3 regions of the Kosakonia cowanii JCM 10956 genome follow, and region 2 is predicted to be linked to each of the others. Evidence: predicted binding sites of a transcription regulator. Region 2 holds the regulator's gene; each other region holds the start of a gene.
What was found. Region 2 encodes LexA, which represses DNA repair genes until DNA is damaged. Its sites were predicted from a motif close to TNCTGTATGTACATACAGNA; they were not measured.

Region 1 (6,601 bases), 1.8 Mb from region 2:
CGGAGCACTATTACAACGCGGCGACCCTATGAGCTGGCAGCAGCGAATCGAAGCCGCGCTCAGCGAACGCCGCGCGGCAGATGCCCTGCGCCGTCGTATCACCGTTGAGCAGGGTGCCGGACGCTGGCTAACCCTTGAGGGCGAGCGTTTTTGCAACTTCGCCAGTAATGACTACCTCGGTTTAAGCCAGCATCCGCAGGTGATTGCCGCCTGGCAGCAGGGCGCCGCGCAGTATGGCGTCGGCAGCGGCGGTTCGGGCCATGTTGTTGGTCATACGGCTGCGCATCATCAACTTGAGCGCGAGCTGGCGCAGTGGCTCGGTTACGACCGCGCGCTGCTCTTTATCTCCGGTTTTGCCGCCAACCAGGCCACCATTGCGGCCCTCACCGGCAAAGAGGATCGCATCGTCGCCGACAAGCTGAGCCACGCCTCGCTGCTGGAAGCGGCTGCCCTCAGCCCGGCGCAATTGCGCCGTTTTGCCCATAACGATGTCGGGCAACTGGCGAGCCTGTTGAGCAAACCGCTCAACGGGCAGCAGCTGGTGGTCACCGAAGGCATTTTTAGCATGGATGGAGACAGCGCGCCGCTGGCGGCGATTGCCGATGCCGCGCGTGAGGCGCAGGCATGGCTGATGGTGGATGATGCCCACGGCATCGGCGTGCTTGGCGAGCAGGGGCGCGGCAGTTGCCATTTGCAGGGGGTGAAGCCCGACATTCTGGTGGTCACCTTCGGCAAAGGTTTCGGCGTCAGCGGCGCGGCGGTGCTTTGCAGCGAAGCGGCTGCCGATTACCTGGTGCAGTTCGCCCGCCATCTTATCTACAGCACTGCAATGCCCCCCGCGCAGGCGGTGGCGCTCAGCGCCGCCCTCGATATTATCCGCTCCGATGAAGGCGACGCGCGCCGCGCGCAGCTGGCAGCGCTGATTGGCCGTTTTCGTGACGGCGTGCGCGGGCTGGATCTGGCAGTGACAGAGTCGCACAGTGCCATTCAGCCACTGATTGTTAGCGACAACAGCCGCGCGCTGCGTCTCGCCCACACTCTGCGCCAGCAGGGGCTGTTTGCGACCGCCATTCGCCCACCAACGGTGCCGCCGGGCACGGCGCGTTTGCGCCTCACCTTAACCGCCGCGCATCAGCCGGAGGATATCGACAGGTTGCTGGAGGCGCTGCATGGCGGTGAATAAACAGGCGGTGGCCGCCGCCTTTGGTCGCGCAGCCCAGAGCTACGCGCGACATGATGAGTTACAGCGGCTCAGCGCCGACTGTTTGCTGGCGCAACTGGGCGACATTAATCCTGCGCGGGTGATTGACGCTGGCTGCGGGCCAGGCGCGATGAGCCGCTACTGGCGCGCGCAAGGCTGCGATGTCACGGCGCTCGATCTCTCGCCCGCTATGCTGGCAGAAGCCCGCCAGCTGAAGAGCGCCGCGCGTTATGTCACTGGCGATATCGAAGCACTGCCGCTGGCTGACGCGACCTTTTCACTGGCGTGGAGCAACCTCGCGGTGCAGTGGTGCGACGATCTGCGCCAGGCGGTTGGCGAACTGCGCCGCGTCACCGAACCGGGCGGGCATATTGCTTTTACCACGCTGGCGGACGGCTCGTTACCGGAGCTGAACCAGGCCTGGCGCGCGCTGGACAGCCTTCCCCATGCTAACCGCTTCCTGCCCGCGACGGAGATTGAGCAGGCGCTGAACGGCTGGCCGCTGCGCTGCGGCATTGACACCGTCACCCTGTGGTTTGCCGATGCCGCCAGCGCCCTGCGATCCCTTAAAGGGATTGGCGCGACCCATCTGCATGCTGGTCGCCAGCAGGGGCTGACGCGCGGCAAATTGCAGCGCTTACAGGAAGCCTGGCCGCAACAGCAAGGCAAATTCCCGCTGACCTATCAACTTTTTTGGGGAGTGATAACCCGTGACTGAACGCTATTTTGTGACCGGTACTGATACCGAAGTGGGTAAAACCGTGGCGAGCTGCGCACTGTTGCAGGCGGCGAACCTGCGCGGGCTGCGCAGTGCGGGCTATAAACCGGTCGCCTCCGGCAGTGAGATGACGCCCGATGGGCTGCGCAATAGCGATGCACTGGCGTTGCAGCGCCACAGCAGTTTGCTGCTCACCTATCAGGCGGTTAATCCGTACACCTTTGCCGAGCCGACCTCGCCGCACATTGTCAGCGCTGATCTGAATCAGCCGATAGAGGCGGAAGTGATGTCGGCCGGTTTACGCCAGCTGGAGCAGCAGGCTGACTGGCTGCTGGTGGAAGGGGCAGGGGGCTGGTTTACGCCGCTCTCGCCGACGCTGACCTTTGCCGACTGGGCCACCGCAGAGCGCCTGCCGGTGATTCTGGTGGTTGGCGTCAAGCTTGGCTGCATCAACCATGCGATGTTAACCGCCCAGGCGGTACAGCAGGCAGGGCTAAGGCTGGCAGGCTGGATCGCTAATGACGTGGTCAAGCCGGGTAAACGCCACCAGGAGTATATGGCGACGCTGCAACGCGTGCTGCCCGCGCCGCTGATCGGCGAGATCCCGTGGCTGGCGGATGCGCCGGAAGCCGCCGCAACCGGCCACTATCTCGATCTCAGCGTACTGACTGCGGCGACATCCAGTGCGCCAGCAGCGGATCATCTAACTGCCTGATATCGCCCCCGGCCACGCGCCGCCCGCGGTGCAGCAGGCAGAAACGATCCGCTACCCGGCGGATCAGCGACAGCTGCTGCTCCGCCAGTAAGATCGACATACCAAACTCCTGATTGAGCCGCACGATCAAATTCCCCAGCTTATGGATAAACGCCTGGCCGAGGCCGCGCGTCGGTTCATCGAGGATCAATAACCGTGGGCGCGTTACCAGCGCCCGCGCCATCGACAGCTGCTGCTGGTTATCCTCCGACAACGTCGCACCGCGCTGCTGGCGTAGCCCATACAACTCCGGGAAGAGATCGAAGATCTCGCGGCTTAAGTTCTGCCCTGCGTCACCGGCGGCACGCATCGCCACATGCAGGTTCTCCTCCACCGTCAGTTGCGAAAAGATGCGTCTGTCCTGCGGCACATAGCCGATACCGACCGCGCTGCGGTGCTCGGCCTGCAGTGTCAGCAGATCGCGCGGCGGCGCGCCCGCATCCTGCCAGATCATGCTGCCGCTCTCCACCGGCAGGTAGCCGGTTATGCAGTTCACCAGCGTGGTTTTTCCCATACCCGGCAACCCGACCAGCGAGGTGCAGAGGCCGGGGGCTAACTCCAGATCGATATCCCATAACGTATGTTGGTCGCCGTAATAGTGGTTCACCGCATGTAAGCTCAACATGATCCGCTCCTTGTTCCCATCAGGTATGACTGCTTTTCACTACGGTCAACTGCAAAAGGCTTGCCAGAACGTGAAAAGGGCATTTTTTTCGGAGACGGCTGAGAAAGCGTGCGAAAAAAACGTGATGGCGCGCAAACCCAGGTAAAAATTCTGCACTTTGCCAGTGCTTACCGCAGCGGGTGGTGGTGCAACGGATAGTGGAATTGTGAGAAGGATCCCATGCGGATCTTGCGCATCGTTATCTGATAATTGCCGAAAAGAGTCGATAAAAAAATTTTCCCTCCCCCTTTTCGACGCAGAGGGGGAGTTTGGCGAGGGGCGGGGTGCACGGGCTGGCGGCAGTTATCCACTATTCCTGTGGATAACCTTGTGTATTAGAGTTAGAAAACGTGCGGCAAGCGAGAGGCGGCGCGGCTTGCGCATGAATTGGTGCGAAACCCGTCTTTTTAATATTTTCTTTTTTAATCAAACGTTTAAATAAAAGCAATGGGTGTAAGAAAAGTGTCACCGACTGCCATAAAAGCGTCAAACATCACCTTGACAAATGTTAAAAGGGCAAAAATTCTGGGGATAACCTTTAACGCGAGGTTTAATCGCTTACCGATTGCCCAATCGCAGCCACAATGCGATGTTTTGCACTGGGGTAGATGAGATCGGTTTGCACGCTACTGTTTTTTCATCCAGTATCTTCGGTTGGCAAAAATGCGCATGGTGAGTAAACTGTCTTACCTGCCCCACTCCTCATCAGGTGCCATTCATGAGTAAACCGTTCAAACTGAATTCCGCTTTTCGCCCCTCCGGCGATCAGCCTGAAGCAATCCGTCGCCTCAAGGAAGGGCTGGAAGACGGGCTCGCGCACCAGACGTTGCTCGGGGTAACCGGTTCAGGGAAGACGTTCACCGTGGCCAATGTGATTGCCGATCTGCAGCGTCCAACCATGGTGCTGGCACCCAACAAGACGCTGGCCGCGCAGCTCTATGGCGAGATGAAAGAGTTCTTCCCGGATAACGCGGTGGAGTATTTCGTCTCCTACTACGACTACTATCAGCCGGAAGCCTATGTACCCAGCTCGGATACCTTTATCGAGAAGGACGCGTCGGTTAACGAACATATCGAGCAGATGCGTCTCTCGGCCACCAAAGCGCTGCTGGAGCGGCGAGATGTGGTCGTGGTGGCATCGGTCTCCGCCATCTACGGTCTGGGCGATCCTGACCTCTACCTGAAGATGATGCTGCACCTCACCAATGGCATGATCATCGATCAGCGCGCGATCCTGCGCCGTCTGGCGGAGCTGCAGTACACCCGTAACGACCAGGCGTTCCAGCGCGGCACCTTCCGCGTGCGCGGCGAAGTGATTGATATCTTCCCGGCGGAGTCGGACGATCTGGCGCTGCGCGTTGAGCTGTTCGACGAAGAGGTTGAGCGCCTGTCGCTCTTCGATCCGCTGACCGGCCATATCGAATCGGTGATCCAGCGTTTTACCATCTACCCGAAAACGCACTACGTCACGCCGCGCGAGCGCATCGTGCAGGCGATGGAAGAGATCAAAGTCGAGCTGGCGGAGCGGCGGAAGTTTCTGCTGGAGAACAATAAGCTGCTGGAAGAGCAGCGTATTACCCAGCGCACCCAGTTCGATCTGGAGATGATGAACGAGCTGGGCTACTGCTCCGGCATCGAGAACTACTCGCGCTACCTCTCCGGGCGCGGGCCGGGCGAAGCGCCGCCGACGCTGTTTGACTATCTGCCCGCCGATGGGCTGCTGGTGGTTGATGAATCCCACGTGACCATTCCGCAAATCGGCGGCATGTATCGCGGCGACCGGGCGCGTAAAGAGACGCTGGTAGAGTATGGTTTCCGTCTGCCGTCGGCGCTCGATAACCGCCCGATGAAGTTCGAAGAGTTCGAAGCACTGGCACCGCAGACCATCTACGTCTCCGCGACGCCGGGTAACTATGAGCTGGAGAAATCGGGCGAAGAGGTGATCGATCAGGTGGTGCGCCCGACCGGCCTGCTGGATCCGATTATCGAAGTGCGCCCGGTGGCGACCCAGGTCGACGATCTGCTGTCCGAGATCCGTAAGCGCGTCGAGATCAACGAGCGTGTGCTGGTAACTACCCTGACCAAACGTATGGCAGAAGATTTGACCGAATATCTGGTCGAGCACGGCGCGAAGGTGCGCTATCTGCACTCGGATATCGACACCGTCGAGCGTATGGAGATTATCCGCGACCTGCGTCTTGGTGAGTTCGATGTGCTGGTCGGCATCAACTTGCTGCGTGAGGGGCTGGATATGCCGGAAGTGTCGCTGGTCGCCATTCTCGATGCGGATAAAGAGGGCTTCCTGCGCTCCGAACGATCCCTTATCCAGACCATTGGTCGTGCGGCGCGTAACATTAACGGCAAAGCGATTCTCTATGGCGATAAGATCACGCCGTCGATGGCGAAAGCGATTGGCGAAACGGAGCGCCGCCGCGAGAAACAGCAGAGCTACAACGAAGAGCACGGCATTACGCCGCAGGGGCTCAACAAGAAAGTGGTGGATATTCTGGCGCTGGGCCAGGGGCTGGCGAAAACCAAAGCCAAAGGGCGCGGCAAGTCCCGCTCGCCGGTTGAGGCAGATGCATCCGATCTGGGCCTGACGCCGAAAGCGCTGCAACAGAAAATTCATGAACTGGAAGGGCAGATGATGCAGCATGCGCAGAATCTGGAGTTTGAAGAGGCGGCGAAGGTGCGCGATCAGCTTCATCAACTGCGCGAACTGTTTATTGTTGCCTCTTAATGTTGACTTAACATAGCCCTGTCACACTCTCCTCAGTTTTCGTGGAGGAGAGTGTGATGCAACAAATTACCGTTCGTGAGTGTTTTGCCGTCGCCTGCGCGCTGGCGGTGGTACTCGGTTTTACCCATTTTTGGCTGCTGAGCTACTGATCGTCCCCCGGTCGGGCGCGCTGAATTTGACCCACGCCCGCACCCCACTTTGTGTCAGCCGATTGTGCAGGAAAAACTGCGCGTCATGCAGTTGCGCGATACGCGTAACGATACTTAAGCCAAGACCGGCACCGCCGTAACGGCTGTCCATTCTGACAAATGCTTTGCTCAGCTCGCCGCTGCGGCTCTCATCAATCCCTTGCCCCTCATCCTCTACCGCCAGCACCGGCGTTTCCGCCTGCTCCAGCCGTACAGTAATCGTGCTGCCGACGGGGCTGTAGCGATGGGCATTCTCTACCAGGTTACGCACCAGCAGCCGTAGCAGCGTCGCATCGCCCGCTACCGCCATTCCTTCGCCCTCAACCGGCATCACCA
Region 2 (6,601 bases):
AGCAGGCGGAAGGGGTGGAAGATATTATGCATGCGCTGGCGGCGAAGATGGGCTTTGCCCTGCGCCACAATGTGATTGAAGCCCACGGCTTATGCGCGGCCTGCGTCGAGGTCGAAGCCTGCCGTCATCACGACCATTGCCAGCACGATCACAGCCTGCAGGTGAAGAAAAAACCGCGTTAAAATTTCTGTTTCTGTTTCTGTTTCTGTTTCTGTTTCTGTTTCTGTTTCTGTTTCTGTTTCTGTTTCTGTTTCTATTTCAGATAGTAATCCCAAAATATTTCGCGTTTTAGCAAGGCGGCAAGCGCGCGAATCATGGGGAGCATACGAAAGTATGTGACTCATGTGAGCAAGTGCAGCCAACGCAGATAAAACGTGAAAGATGAAGGGATTCGGCAAGCGCGCGAATCATGGGAAGAATACGAAAGTATGTGACTCATGTGAGCGAGTGCAGCCAACGCAGATAAAACGTGAAAGATGAAGGGATTGGAGATTAGGGAGGTACATCCTTGTACCTACGGGCAGGGTAGCCTGTGAGGGTTAATACACTTGAGGGGGAAGTGTTGGCTACCAGCGGTATTCGTTACGTGATTCCCAATCTGTAACTTCCTTCTCCGCTTCGTCTTTCGCGTAACCGTAACGCTCCTGGATTTTACCTACCAGCTGGTCACGTTTACCTTCGATGACGGTCATATCGTCATCGGTCAATTTGCCCCATTTCTCTTTAACAGTACCTTTAAACTGTTTCCAGTTACCGCCGACTTCGTCTTTGTTCATAATTGACTCCTTATCGTTCGGTTAAAATGACGTTCTTGCGTGCTGAACGTATTAATTATTGTAGATAAGGATTCGGCGTTCGGTTTTTTATTCGGAATCTTTAACCATACACGCCAGACGAAGCCGCAGATCCTCATGCATTGTCGGCATTGGCAAACCAGCTGCCGTTGCGCCAGTGATGACGCCAGATCAGCGCCAGCGTGATACCACGCAGCGCCAGGAAAACCGCCAGAGAGAGCCATAAACCGTGGTTGCCAAACCACGGCACCGTCAGCAGGGTCAGGCCAAAACCGGCAGCGGCAACCGCCATACTGTTACGCATTTCAGCCGCGCGCGTCGCACCCACAAACATGCCGTCGAGCAAATAGCACCACACCCCCACCAGCGGCAATACCACCTGCCAGATAAGATAGTGTCCGGCAACCGCCTGCAGTTCAGGAATGGAGGTCAGCAGCGCAATAAGCGTGCTTCCTGCCAGCGCGTAGACAAGGGCAAAGGCGAGGGCCACAAACCCTGCCTGCCGGCAGGCCGCGCGCCAGACGTGCAGCAACTGGCTACCATCGCGCGCGCCGTAAGCCTGACCGGAGTGGGCTTCGACGGCATAGGCAAAGCCGTCAAGCGCATAGGCGGTAAAGGTGAGGAACATCATCAGCACCGCGTTGGCGGCGACCGTTTCGCTGCCGAGACGAGCACCCAGCACGGTGATGGAGCCAAAGCAGAGTTGCAGCAGCAGCGAGCGCAGCATGATATCGCGATTGAGCGCCAGCAAACGGCGAACGCCGCCGCGCCAGGCGGATTTCAGCATCGAAAGAGAGATAGCCTGCCGGCGTAAAACCTGCCGCACCATCAGCAAGCCGATAAAGAAGGTGACATATTCCGCGATAACCGTCGCGAGCGCAGCGCCCTGCACATTCATATGCAGGCCCATCACCAGCCAGAGGTCGAGAACGATATTGAAGAGATTGCCGACCACCAGCAGTATCACCGGTGCGCGGGCATACTGCACGCCGAGCAGCCAGCCAAGCAGCACCATATTGCCCAGCGAGGCGGGTGCGCTCAGCCAGCGAATGGCAAGGAAGCGCCGCGCCTGCTCCAGCACTGCCTCGCTGCCGCCGGTAATATGCAGCGCCAGGTCGATAAGCGGCGTACGCAGCAGCGCAATGACGATACCTGCGCCGAGCGCCAGCAGCAGAGGCTGGACAAGCGCACGTGAGAGTGCAGAGGGATTTTTTGCACCAAATGCCTGGGCGGTCAGCCCGGTGGTGCTCATACGCAGAAACAGCAGCAGCATAAAGAGGAAGCTGGTTGCCGTTGCGCCAATCGCCACGCCGCCAAGGTAGACGGGGCTATCCAGATGACCAATCACTGCCGTATCAACTAAGCCCAGCAGCGGAACGGTGATATTCGATAAAATCATCGGCAGCGCAAGCCGCCACAAAGCTTTGTCGGATGCGGTTAACAGCGGCATAGCGTAAGCGTCGTTAAAAAGAGGAAGCGTGGCGCTGCGGCGCTAAACGGGCGCCACAGCAGAGAAAAGAGGCGTTACAGCCATTCACCGTTACGGATCACGCCAACTGCCAGCCCTTCAATGGTGAAGTTCTGTTTACGCAGATCAACAACAATCGGAGAGAAGTCGCTGTTTTCCGCCAACAGTTCAACGGTGTTGCCATGTTTTTTCAGGCGCTTCACCGTTACTTCATCTTCGATACGGGCGACGATCACCTGGCCGTTACGCGCATCCTGGGTTTTATGCACCGCCAGCAGATCGCCGTCCATAATACCGATATCTTTCATCGACATCCCGCTAACGCGCAGCAGGAAGTCCGCATGCGGTTTAAAGAGATTCGGATCGACCTGATAGTGGCTTTCGATATGCTGTTGCGCCAGCAGCGGCTCACCCGCAGCGACGCGACCAATCAGCGGAAGACCAATATCGTTCTCTTCTTCCAGCAGCAGGCGGAGACCGCGCGATGCACCAGATACGATTTCGATCACCCCTTTGCGCGCCAGCGCTTTAAGGTGTTCTTCGGCTGCATTTGGGGAACGGAACCCCAATTGCTGTGCGATTTCCGCACGCGTCGGTGGCATACCGGTTTGGGTGATGCGATCGCGAATCAGATCGAACACCTCTTGCTGCCTGGCCGTTAATGCTTTCATCCCGCCCCCTGGGTGTATATACAGTTATGCTGTGAGTATATACAGTCAACGGCGATTTTGAAACCACATTTAAGCAAAAATCCAGAGTGTTATAGAATTATGGAAACGCTATCGAAAATGTGACCAAAGAAGCGAGACCCAGGTAAAGACCGCCAGTAAGATTGTCATCAGCACCGCCGCCGATCCCATATCTTTTGCCCGGCCGGAAAGCTCATGGAATTCAGACCCGATACGGTCTACAACCGCTTCGATAGCGCTGTTGAGGATTTCGACAATCATCACCAGCGTGACCGAGCCAATAAGCAGGACGCGCGTGATGACATCAATATCCAAAAATGCAGCGATAATAATAGCCAGAACAACGGCTACGCCCTCCTGGCGAAATGCAGCTTCATTAATCCAGGCTGCGCGTACGCCTTTCCACGAATATCCTGCGGCTTTAATGATCCGGGTAAAACCGGTGGTATTATTGGCCATGAAAAGAACCTTTTTAACTATTAAGCGTCAATGAGTAGTGGTACACGCAGCGGTACCACAGAAATTATGCGTGCTTTCTGATATTCTTGCGGCGCAATGGCACTATTAATAACCAGAGGCTTTACACCCTTTATGTCCGGCTGGCCACGAATTTACTACAAATTACTGAACTTACCATTAAGCGTGCTGGTAAAAAGTAAATCGATCCCCGCAGAACCTGCACAGGAACTGGGGCTCGACACATCACGTCCTATTATGTACGTGCTGCCTTACAACTCAAAGGCTGACTTAATGACCTTGCGCGAGCAGTGCCTGGCGCATGAATTACCCGATCCCCTCGAACCGCTGGAGATCGATGGCGCGCTGCTGCCACGCTACGTGTTTATTCACGGCGGCCCGCGCGTATTCACCTATTACACGCCGAAAGAAGAGTCGATCAAACTGTTCCACGACTATCTGGATTTACACCGCAGCCATCCCGATCTGGATGTGCAGATGGTGCCGGTATCGGTGATGTTTGGCCGCTCGCCGGGGCGTGAAAAGGGTGAAATCAACCCGCCGTTGCGCATGCTCAACGGTGTGCAGAAATTCTTCGCTGTTTCGTGGCTTGGCCGCGACAGCTTTGTGCGCTTCTCCCCGCCGGTTTCGCTGCGCCGCATGGCGACCGAACATGGTACGGATAAGATCATCGCGCAGAAACTGGCCCGCGTGGCGCGTATGCACTTCGCCCGTCAGCGTCTGGCCGCCGTTGGCCCACGCCTGCCGGCGCGTCAGGATCTCTTCAATAAGCTGCTATCGTCGAAAGCGATTGCCCGTGCGGTGGAAGATGAAGCGCGCAGCAAAAAGATCTCCCACGATAAGGCGCAGCAGAACGCGATCGCGCTGATGGAAGAGATTGCCGCTAACTTCTCTTACGAGATGATTCGCCTGACCGACCGTATCCTCGGCTTTACGTGGAACCGGCTCTATCAGGGGATCAACGTGCACAACGCCGAGCGCGTACGCCAGCTGGCGCACGAGGGCCATGAAATTGTCTATGTGCCCTGCCACCGCAGCCACATGGACTACCTACTGCTCTCCTACGTGCTTTACCACCAGGGCCTGGTGCCGCCGCATATTGCGGCCGGGATCAACCTCAACTTCTGGCCCGCCGGGCCGATTTTCCGCCGCCTTGGCGCCTTCTTTATTCGCCGTACCTTTAAAGGCAACAAGCTCTACTCGACGGTGTTCCGTGAATATCTGGGCGAGCTGTTTAGCCGCGGTTATTCGGTGGAGTATTTCGTTGAGGGCGGTCGCTCGCGCACCGGGCGTCTGCTCGATCCGAAAACCGGTACCCTGTCGATGACTATCCAGGCGATGCTGCGCGGCGGCACACGCCCAATCACGCTGGTGCCTATCTATATCGGCTACGAGCATGTGATGGAGGTCGGCACCTACGCCAAAGAGCTGCGCGGCGCGACAAAAGAGAAAGAGAGCCTACTGCAGATGGTGCGCGGCCTCAGCAAGCTGCGTAACCTCGGTCAGGGCTATGTGAACTTCGGCGAGCCAATCCCGCTGATGAACTATCTGAACCACCATGTACCGGAGTGGCGCGAATCGATCGATCCGATTGAAGCGATCCGTCCGGCATGGCTGACGCCGACGGTTAATAGCATCGCCGCCGATCTGATGGTTCGCATCAACAATGCCGGGGCGGCAAACGCCATGAACCTCTGCTGTACGGCGCTGCTGGCTTCGCGCCAGCGCTCATTGACGCGCGAGCAGCTCACCGAGCAGCTTGACTGCTACCTTGAGCTGATGCGCAATGTGCCCTACTCCCCGGACTCCACCGCACCATCCGCCAGCGCCGCTGAGCTTATCGCTCACGCGCTGCAGATGAACAAGTTTGAGGTCGAGAAGGACACCATCGGCGATATCATCATCCTGCCGCGCGAGCAGGCGGTGCTGATGACCTATTACCGCAACAATATTGCGCACATGCTGATGTTGCCGTCGCTGATCGCGGCGATTGTCACCCAGCATCGTGCCATCTCACGCGGTGAAATTCTGCGTCATGTGGAACTGCTCTACCCGATGCTGAAGGCCGAGCTGTTCCTGCGCTGGGAAAATGCAGAGCTGGCGGAGGTGCTGGATAAGCTGATTCAGGAGCTGGTGCGCCAGGGGCTGATTACCCTGAAAGAGGATCTGCTGAGCATCAATCCGGCACACTCACGCACTCTGCAGCTGCTGGCCGCAGGCGCGCGCGAGACGCTGCAGCGTTATGCCATCACCTTCTGGCTGCTGAGCGCCAATCCGGCGATGAACCGCAGTACGCTGGAGAAAGAGAGCCGTACGCTGGCGCAACGTCTGTCGGTGCTGCATGGCATCAACGCACCGGAGTTCTTCGATAAAGCGGTCTTCAGCACGCTGGTGCTGACGCTGCGCGACGAGGGTTATATCAGTGATACCGGCGACGCCGATCCGGCGCGCACGCTTGGCGTTTACCAGATGCTGGCGGAGCTGATGACATCGGATGTGCGTTTAACGATCGAGAGTGCGACGCAAGCGGAGTAACGGAAGTGCCGGATGGCGCGTAAACGCTTATCCGGCCTGGGTGATAATGCTGAACGGTATGCTCATTGCCGGATGGCGCGCAAACGCTTATCCGGCCTGGGCGGTTTCAGGGGCACCGAACCCGTAGGCCGGATAAGGCGCAGCCGCCATCCGGCAACTCAGCGCCCGAGCCCGTCAACCCAGCGCACGAGCGCACAACCCCGACAAACCCGCGCTATACGTGCAGATAGCTCACCGCCAGCCCCAGAAACAGCACCAGACCAACGTAGTTATTGTTCAGAAAGGCTTTAAAACAGGCATCGCGCTCGCGGCCTGCAATCAGCACCTGCTGATAAACAAACAGCGCCCCGGCAACCAGCACGGTGGCGTAATAGCTCCACCCCAGCCCGTTCAGCCAGCCGACTGCCGCCATCATCGCCATTACCAGCACCTGCAAAATGCCGATAATCAGCTTGTCGTGACGCCCAAAGAGGATCGCCGTCGACTTAATGCCAATCTTCACATCATCGTCGCGATCGACCATCGCATATTCGGTGTCATAGGCCACCGCCCACAGAATGTTGGCGAAGAACATAATCCAGCAGCTCAGCGGCACGGACTCGCTCACAGCGGCAAATGCCATCGGTATTGACCAGCCA
Region 3 (6,601 bases), 2.2 Mb from region 2:
TCGCCGCCTGCGCGCGCTCCGGGTTCTCCAGCACGTACGTTTCCGTCACCTCCAGTTGCAGGCGCTGCGCCGGAAAGCGACAGGTCTCCAGCACCTGAGCGACTTTGTCTTCAAACTCCGGGTCGCGAAACTGCGCGGGAGAGATATTGACCGACAGTTTGAGCCCGGTGTGCGGGTAGAGATCGCGGCAGGCACGACGCAGGACAAACTGCCCCAGCGCGTAAATCAGGCCGCTGGTTTCAGCAATCGGGATAAACTCGTCCGGTTTCAGCTCGCCATCCGGGCGACGCGGCCAGCGCGCCAGCGCTTCAACGCCGCTCATCTTGCCGCTGCGGGCATCGATAATCGGCTGATACCAGACGTCAAACTCTTCGCGCTCCAGCCCGTCACGAATATCGTTTTCAATCATCAGCTGGCGCTCGCGGGCGCTGTTTAGTGCGGCGTCATAGTGCGTCATCCGCGCTTTGCCGCACATTTTCGAATGGTACATGGCGATATCAGCCCGGCGGAACAGCTCGGAGCTTGAGCACTCCACCAGCGTTCCGCTGGCGATGCCGATGCTGGCGCTGATATGCAGTGAACGTTTGCCAATGCGCACCGGCGCGCAGAAGTAGTCGAGCACCATTTGCGCAAAGTCGGCGGCTTTTTCAACCGACCACGGCCCGCTCAGGGTCATGGCAAACTCATCCCCACCCATGCGCGCCAGCATGCCGTCAGTCGGCACTTTTTCCTGCAATGTCTGCGCAATGGTGACGATCAGCCGGTCACCCACGTCATGACCATAGATATCATTCACATCTTTAAAACCATCAAGATCGATAAACACCACGCTTATCAGATCGCTGTTGCCCCACTCGCTCCACTGATCTAACTGCTCAATCAGCGCGCGTCGGTTGGGCAGACGGCTGAGCCAGTCGGTTAACGCAATGCTGCGCGCCAGCTTCTCCCCTTTTGCCAGCTTATAAAGCCCGGCGCTGCTGAGCACGATAAACAGCAGGATAAGACCCGAGGCGAGCATCGCGATCTGGCGGATATCGTCTGCCGCCGCGTCTGCCGCTTCCGCGCCCGGAAAGTGCGGCTCCCAGCTCATATAACCGAGGAATTCGTCGGCGGAGCCGTGCAACGGCATGCTGCTTGCCGGCGCGTTTTGCGATGTCAGGCGCAGGTTCTGGATCTGAAAGGTGCTGCCCAGTTCGCTGAGCAGCTCATCATCAAGATGACGGGTCATCACTAAGTAACGCCGCGCGCTGCCCTGCTTATCAAGTCGGCCCGACACCGGGCGGATCAGGCCAATGCTGACAAACGCTACCCCCCGACGCGTGCGGGTGATGCCGGCAAAAATGTCTTTGCCCTGCTGCAGCGCCGCGGCATGGTTGCGGATGAGCGCCGCCAGCCCGTCACCAAAAAAGGCGAGATTGCGCTCATTAAAAGGCAAGCTGCGAAACGCCCCCCACACCACCGCAAAGTGCTCATCCAGCACAAAAGTGCCGTCATAGAGATTATCGACTTTAAAGCCCGCGCCCCAGGTGTTGTAGAGCCAGCCGGTATCCATCGGCGTGCGGTAGACGACGCGCACCGCTTCATCCCACACCGCGTTATCGAGGCCGAGAGATCGCATCCTGTTGACCGAAGTCTGAATGGCCCCTTGCACGGCGAGCGCCGCGCGGTGCTCATCGATTTCATTCGCTTTACTGCTAATCAGGTGCAGTGAGAGATAGAGGAGCGCAACGACGGAGATGATGAGCCCAGCTCCCGCCAGAAAAATCATCACAAAAAGCGTTCTTGCTGTGGGGATATTGCGCCAGCTTAGCGGATTGAGCATCGACGACCCTTACTGGTGTCCCGTAACGTTTGTTATTGTCCTCTAAGCGTAATACAGCCCACAAATTTCGTTGCCCGCAAACGCGGGCAATATCACATCAGGCAAGTTTTATCAGCATCATCCCAATAAGCAGCAGCGCCAGGCCGATCCAGCCTTTGCCATTGAGGCGCTGGCCAAAGAGGATCCAGCCGGCGGCGAGCGTCGCCACGATACCGAATCCGCCCCACAGGGCGTAGGCGACGGAGAGATCGATCCCCTTTACCGCCTGCGACAGCGCACTGAACGCCGCCAGTACTGCCACTAACGATCCGCAGCCATAGAGTTTGCGACGAAAGCCGTCAGAAAGTTTTAAAAAGATGTTGGCAACAATTTCCAGAATAATGGCCATCGCCAGCCATAACGCGTGCACCCACTCAAGCAGTAACATGACCCTGCTCCTGACGTGGGGCCTTACGCGTGCCGGACTTGATCAGCACAATACCGAGCGCCAGCGCCACCAGACCCGCCGCTTTCAACGGTGAGAGGGGTTCATCAAACAGCAGCACGCTAAACAGCGTAATAATGGCAATACCGACACCTTCCCATAAGGCGTAGGCCACGCCGAGGGCGATTTTTTTCACCGCAAACGCCAGGAAAATATAGGAACAGGCGATCATCACCAGCATTAAAATAAAACCGCTGTGGCTGTCGTTAATACTTGCCCATTTCATAGATAGCGTGCCGGTTATTTCCGAGACAATCGCCAACGCTAATAAAATCCAGTAAATCATATTTTTTCTCCTGCTTGAGAATAGAGATCCTTGCGATTTACCGCATAGCGGAAAACCGTAAAAAAATTAACAGTTGCGCACAGGGCGCCGGATCGGGCAGGAGAGGACTACAGCGCAGTGCGCCAGTATTGTTCGCCCGCAGGCGGGCAGCAGAAGGAGACAGGAAGTGAAAAACAGGGGGTAAGACTACTGAACCGAATGTCCATATTTTTACAATTTACCGCGCATTGCTTCTCTTCGTGGCGGTTAAAAATTGTCCTCAGTTGTTGTACATGCCTTATATTTAGCACAAGCTAAGATTTTACTCAAAGTATTTGCAATTCTTTACCGCTCGTCGAATTAATTAAACGCAGGCTAAACGAACGGCTGCCGGTTTATTTCCGGCAGCCTGTTACGTTTTATTCCTGCGGCGTATTAAGCGCATTGGCACGCGCTTCTGCCAGCAAGTTCCAGGAGGAGATAAACAGCCCTGCAATAAGTGGCCCAAGCACGAAGCCATTGATGCCAAAGAATTGCAGACCGCCAAGGGTGGTCAGCAGGATCAGGTAGTCCGGCATACGGGTATCTTTCCCCACCAGCAACGGACGCAGCAGGTTGTCTGCCAGCCCGACCACAATCACAAAGTAGAGGGTCAGCAGCGTGGCGGTGAGCAGCTCACCCGTGGAGTAGAGGAAGATCACAGCCGGGATCCAGATAAGCGCTGTACCGACCGCCGGGATCAGCGACAGGAACGCCATCAGCGCACCCCACAGCAGGCTGCCGCTCAGGCCAGCGAACCAGAAACCAATTCCGCCCAGCGCACCCTGCGCAATCGCTACAACCAGCGTCCCTTTTACCGTCGCGCGCGCAACACCGGCAAATTTCAGGAACAGACGGCGTTTGATTTTGGCCGACAGCGGCATCACCTCGTAGATTTTCTTCACCAGCGCGGCGCCATCTTTCAGCAGGAAAAAGAGCAGATAGACCATTAGCGAGAAGCTGATGGTTAGCCCCAGCGTCCCTTTACCGATAATCACCGCGCTGCCCGCCAGATAACGCCCGACGCTGAGCGCAACACCAGAGAGTTTTTCGCGAATCGCGTCCACCGAATCGAAATTGTTTTCGCGCAGCGCATGTTTTGCCCACTCCGGCAAGTGCGCAATGCCGTTACTTAACAGCTGCGGCAGATCCGTCGCGTTAGTTTGCAGACGCTGATAGAGCGCGTTGATCTCTACCGCCAGCGACGAGAGCACGATCATCATCGGGATAAAGACGAGGATGCAGATCAGCAGCACGGTAATCAGCGAGGCGATACCGTTCCGCCCGCGCAGGAGCACGGTGAGCTTTGTGCGCAGCGGATAGAAGATCAATGCCAGGATCACCGCCCAGATAATGGCGGAGTAGTAAGGCTGGATCAGGGTGAAAAACGCCACGCTGACCAGTAATAACAAAATGGTAAAAAAGAAGTTGTTGCTCTTGAGCGTTGTCATGCGGACCGTCCAATGGAAAGATTCTCACTAAGTGTAGTGTCTTACCCTTTGATTGCAAAAGCATTAACCGGCGAAACATGCAGCCCGCCGCGCAAACGCTGAAAATGATTGTGCAAAAAATTGCCAATATCATCAGGATCTTTCAACGATCCTGCCTCCAGGGGGTTGATCCTTTCGTGCGAACAACGATACTGTATTTATATACAGTAATAATAAAAGATCGACACCCATTATGACTACCAGCGCTTTTCCGAGTCCGGCTGCGGACTACATTGAAGATGCGATCGACCTGGTGAGCAGCCTGATCGCCCACCCGTCGGCCACCTATGTGATGCGGGCATCCAGTGACGCCATGTGCGAGGCGGCGATCCTGCCGGGTTCGCTGTTACTGGTCGATACCAGCCTGCAACCGGGCGATGGCGATATTGTTGTCGCCCGCCTGTTAAGCGGTTTTATGGTAAAGCGGCTGCGGCTGCGGCCTTATCCGCAGCTGGTGGCGGATAACCCCGCTTACCCGGCGATCAGGATCGAAGAAGAGGAAGGCGCGCATATTGTTGGCGTCGTAACGACCGTGATCACTTTGCCGCCCCGCCATCATGTACGCGCTCGTTGATGTTAATTCGTTCTATACCAGCTGCGAGACCGTCTTCCGGCCCGATTTAACCGGTAAGCCGGTGGTGGTGTTATCCAATAACGATGGCTGCGTCATCTCCCGCTCGGCTGAAGCCAAAGCGCTCGGCATTACGATGGCTGACCCCTACTTCAAGCAGAAGGCGCTAATGGAGCGTCACAATGTGGCGGTATTCAGCAGTAACTACGCACTGTATGGCGATATGAGCCATCGGGTGATGACGCTGCTGGAAGAGCTCTGCCCGGCGGTAGATATCTACAGCATCGATGAAGCGTTTGTGGATTTAACCGGCATTCCACAGCTGCGCGAGTTTGGGCGTACCCTGCGTAATGCGATTTATCAGCGCACCATGCTTACCGTCGGCGTCGGCATTGCGCCGACGAAAACGCTGGCCAAGCTGGCGAATAACGCCGCGAAAAAGTGGCCGGATGCGTCGGGCGGCGTGGTCGATCTGTCGCGCCAGGCGCAGCAGCTAAAGCTGATGGCCGCCCTGCCGGTAGGCGAAGTGTGGGGGATTGGCCGCCGTCTGAGCAAGCGGCTGGAGGCGATGGGTATTGATACCGTGCTCAAGCTGGCGCAGAGCGATTTATGGCTTATCCGTAAAAACTTCAGCGTGGTGCTGGAGCGAACGGCACGTGAACTGCGCGGCGAGCCCTGTCTTGGATTTGCCGAGTTCACACCGGCGAAGCATGAGATCATCAGCTCCCGCTCCTTTGGCGAGCGCGTCAACGACTACGCATCGGTGCGCGAAGGCATCTGCACCTGGGCGGCGCGGGCCGCTGAAAAGCTGCGCGCGGATCGTCAATATTGCCGCTATGTCGGGGCTTTTATAAAGAGTAGCCCGCACGATGATGACGAACCTTATTACAGCAATAGTGCAGGCATTCGTTTACTGACGCCAACCCATGACACCCGCGATATTATTGCAGCGGCAACACGTAGCCTGGATATTATCTGGAAGCAAGGGCCGAGATATCAAAAAGCGGGCGTTATGCTGGGGGATTTTTTTAGTAAAGGCGTCGCGCAACTTAATTTATTCGATGAATTTACTCCGCGCGAAAATAGCGAATCACTAATGAATGTTTTAGACACGCTTAATAAGAAGGGAAATAAATTATGGTTTGCCGGCCAGGGCATCACGCCAGGCTGGAAGATGAAGCGCTCCCTGCTCTCCCCCGCCTGGACCACACGCTTAGCGGATGTTCCGCTTGTCGGCTAGCGGCTGCGCTTGGCGTGCCGCTCCCAGTTCTCCTGCTTTGCCTGCTCGGATTTGCGCAGGGCGACATAGCATGCGCCGCTGCCGCCGTGGTGCGGCAACGCCGGGCAGAACGCCTGCACATCCTCAAACTCTGGCAGCCAGCGCGCCAGGTAGCTGCGGATGATATTGGCGTGCGAGGTCTCATCGCGCCCTTTTCCGTGAATGATCAGCACATTGCGTAGCCCATCCTTACGGCTCTGATGCATAAAGCTAAACAGCATCTGCCGGCACTGCTCGACGGGCTGGCGCAGCAGGTTCAGGCTTGCCTGCTGGGTATATTTGCCCAGCCGCAGCTTATCGAGCACGCCGACTTGTAGCCCTTCGCGGCGAAACTCCAGCGGCGTATCAAGCGCTACCGGGTCAAGAAAGCCAGTGGTCAAAAAATTATCGAGTTGCAGGGTGTCAATGCGCTGCAATGGTCGGGATTTATGGCTCGGGTGCCAGTGCACATCAGCACTGCGCTTCAGGGGTTGGACATCCTCCATGGCGTCAAGAAACAGCGATTTTTCATCCGGGTTCATGGGGCAGTCCTCCAGCAACATCTGCTGAAGTACTATAGCTGGCGCAGGAGCGCTTCTCAATGCGGCGGGCAAATTATGCGTAGGCTCAAGGTGTTATAAAAAGGGTATAACGAGGCGTTTCTTTATACCC

Region 1: a site for LexA is predicted at 3,965-3,984, ahead of uvrB (excinuclease ABC subunit UvrB). Genes of this name have one in related genera too.
Region 3: a site for LexA is predicted at 4,251-4,270, ahead of umuD (translesion error-prone DNA polymerase V autoproteolytic subunit). Genes of this name have one in related genera too.

Annotation. Positions count from the first base shown of each region.
Region 1 is NZ_CP019445.1:2,677,861-2,684,461, forward strand. It holds gene bioB (biotin synthase BioB) at 1-32, shown strand, start outside; gene bioF (8-amino-7-oxononanoate synthase) at 29-1,183, shown strand; gene bioC (malonyl-ACP O-methyltransferase BioC) at 1,170-1,919, shown strand; gene bioD (dethiobiotin synthase) at 1,912-2,634, shown strand; gene BWI95_RS12645 (ABC transporter ATP-binding protein) at 2,576-3,298, opposite strand; gene uvrB (excinuclease ABC subunit UvrB) at 4,056-6,077, shown strand; gene pmrB (two-component system sensor histidine kinase PmrB) at 6,198-6,601, opposite strand, start outside.
Region 2 is NZ_CP019445.1:874,210-880,810, forward strand. It holds gene zur (zinc uptake transcriptional repressor Zur) at 1-182, shown strand, start outside; gene BWI95_RS04035 (CsbD family protein) at 567-776, opposite strand; gene dinF (MATE family efflux transporter DinF) at 910-2,244, opposite strand; gene lexA (transcriptional repressor LexA) at 2,319-2,933, opposite strand; gene BWI95_RS04050 (diacylglycerol kinase) at 3,042-3,410, opposite strand; gene plsB (glycerol-3-phosphate 1-O-acyltransferase PlsB) at 3,543-5,963, shown strand; gene ubiA (4-hydroxybenzoate octaprenyltransferase) at 6,178-6,601, opposite strand, start outside.
Region 3 is NZ_CP019445.1:3,322,574-3,329,174, reverse strand. It holds gene BWI95_RS15720 (putative bifunctional diguanylate cyclase/phosphodiesterase) at 1-1,822, opposite strand, end outside; gene mdtI (multidrug/spermidine efflux SMR transporter subunit MdtI) at 1,920-2,249, opposite strand; gene mdtJ (multidrug/spermidine efflux SMR transporter subunit MdtJ) at 2,236-2,592, opposite strand; gene BWI95_RS15705 (AI-2E family transporter) at 2,991-4,061, opposite strand; gene umuD (translesion error-prone DNA polymerase V autoproteolytic subunit) at 4,294-4,674, shown strand; gene umuC (translesion error-prone DNA polymerase V subunit UmuC) at 4,658-5,911, shown strand; gene smrA (DNA endonuclease SmrA) at 5,908-6,471, opposite strand.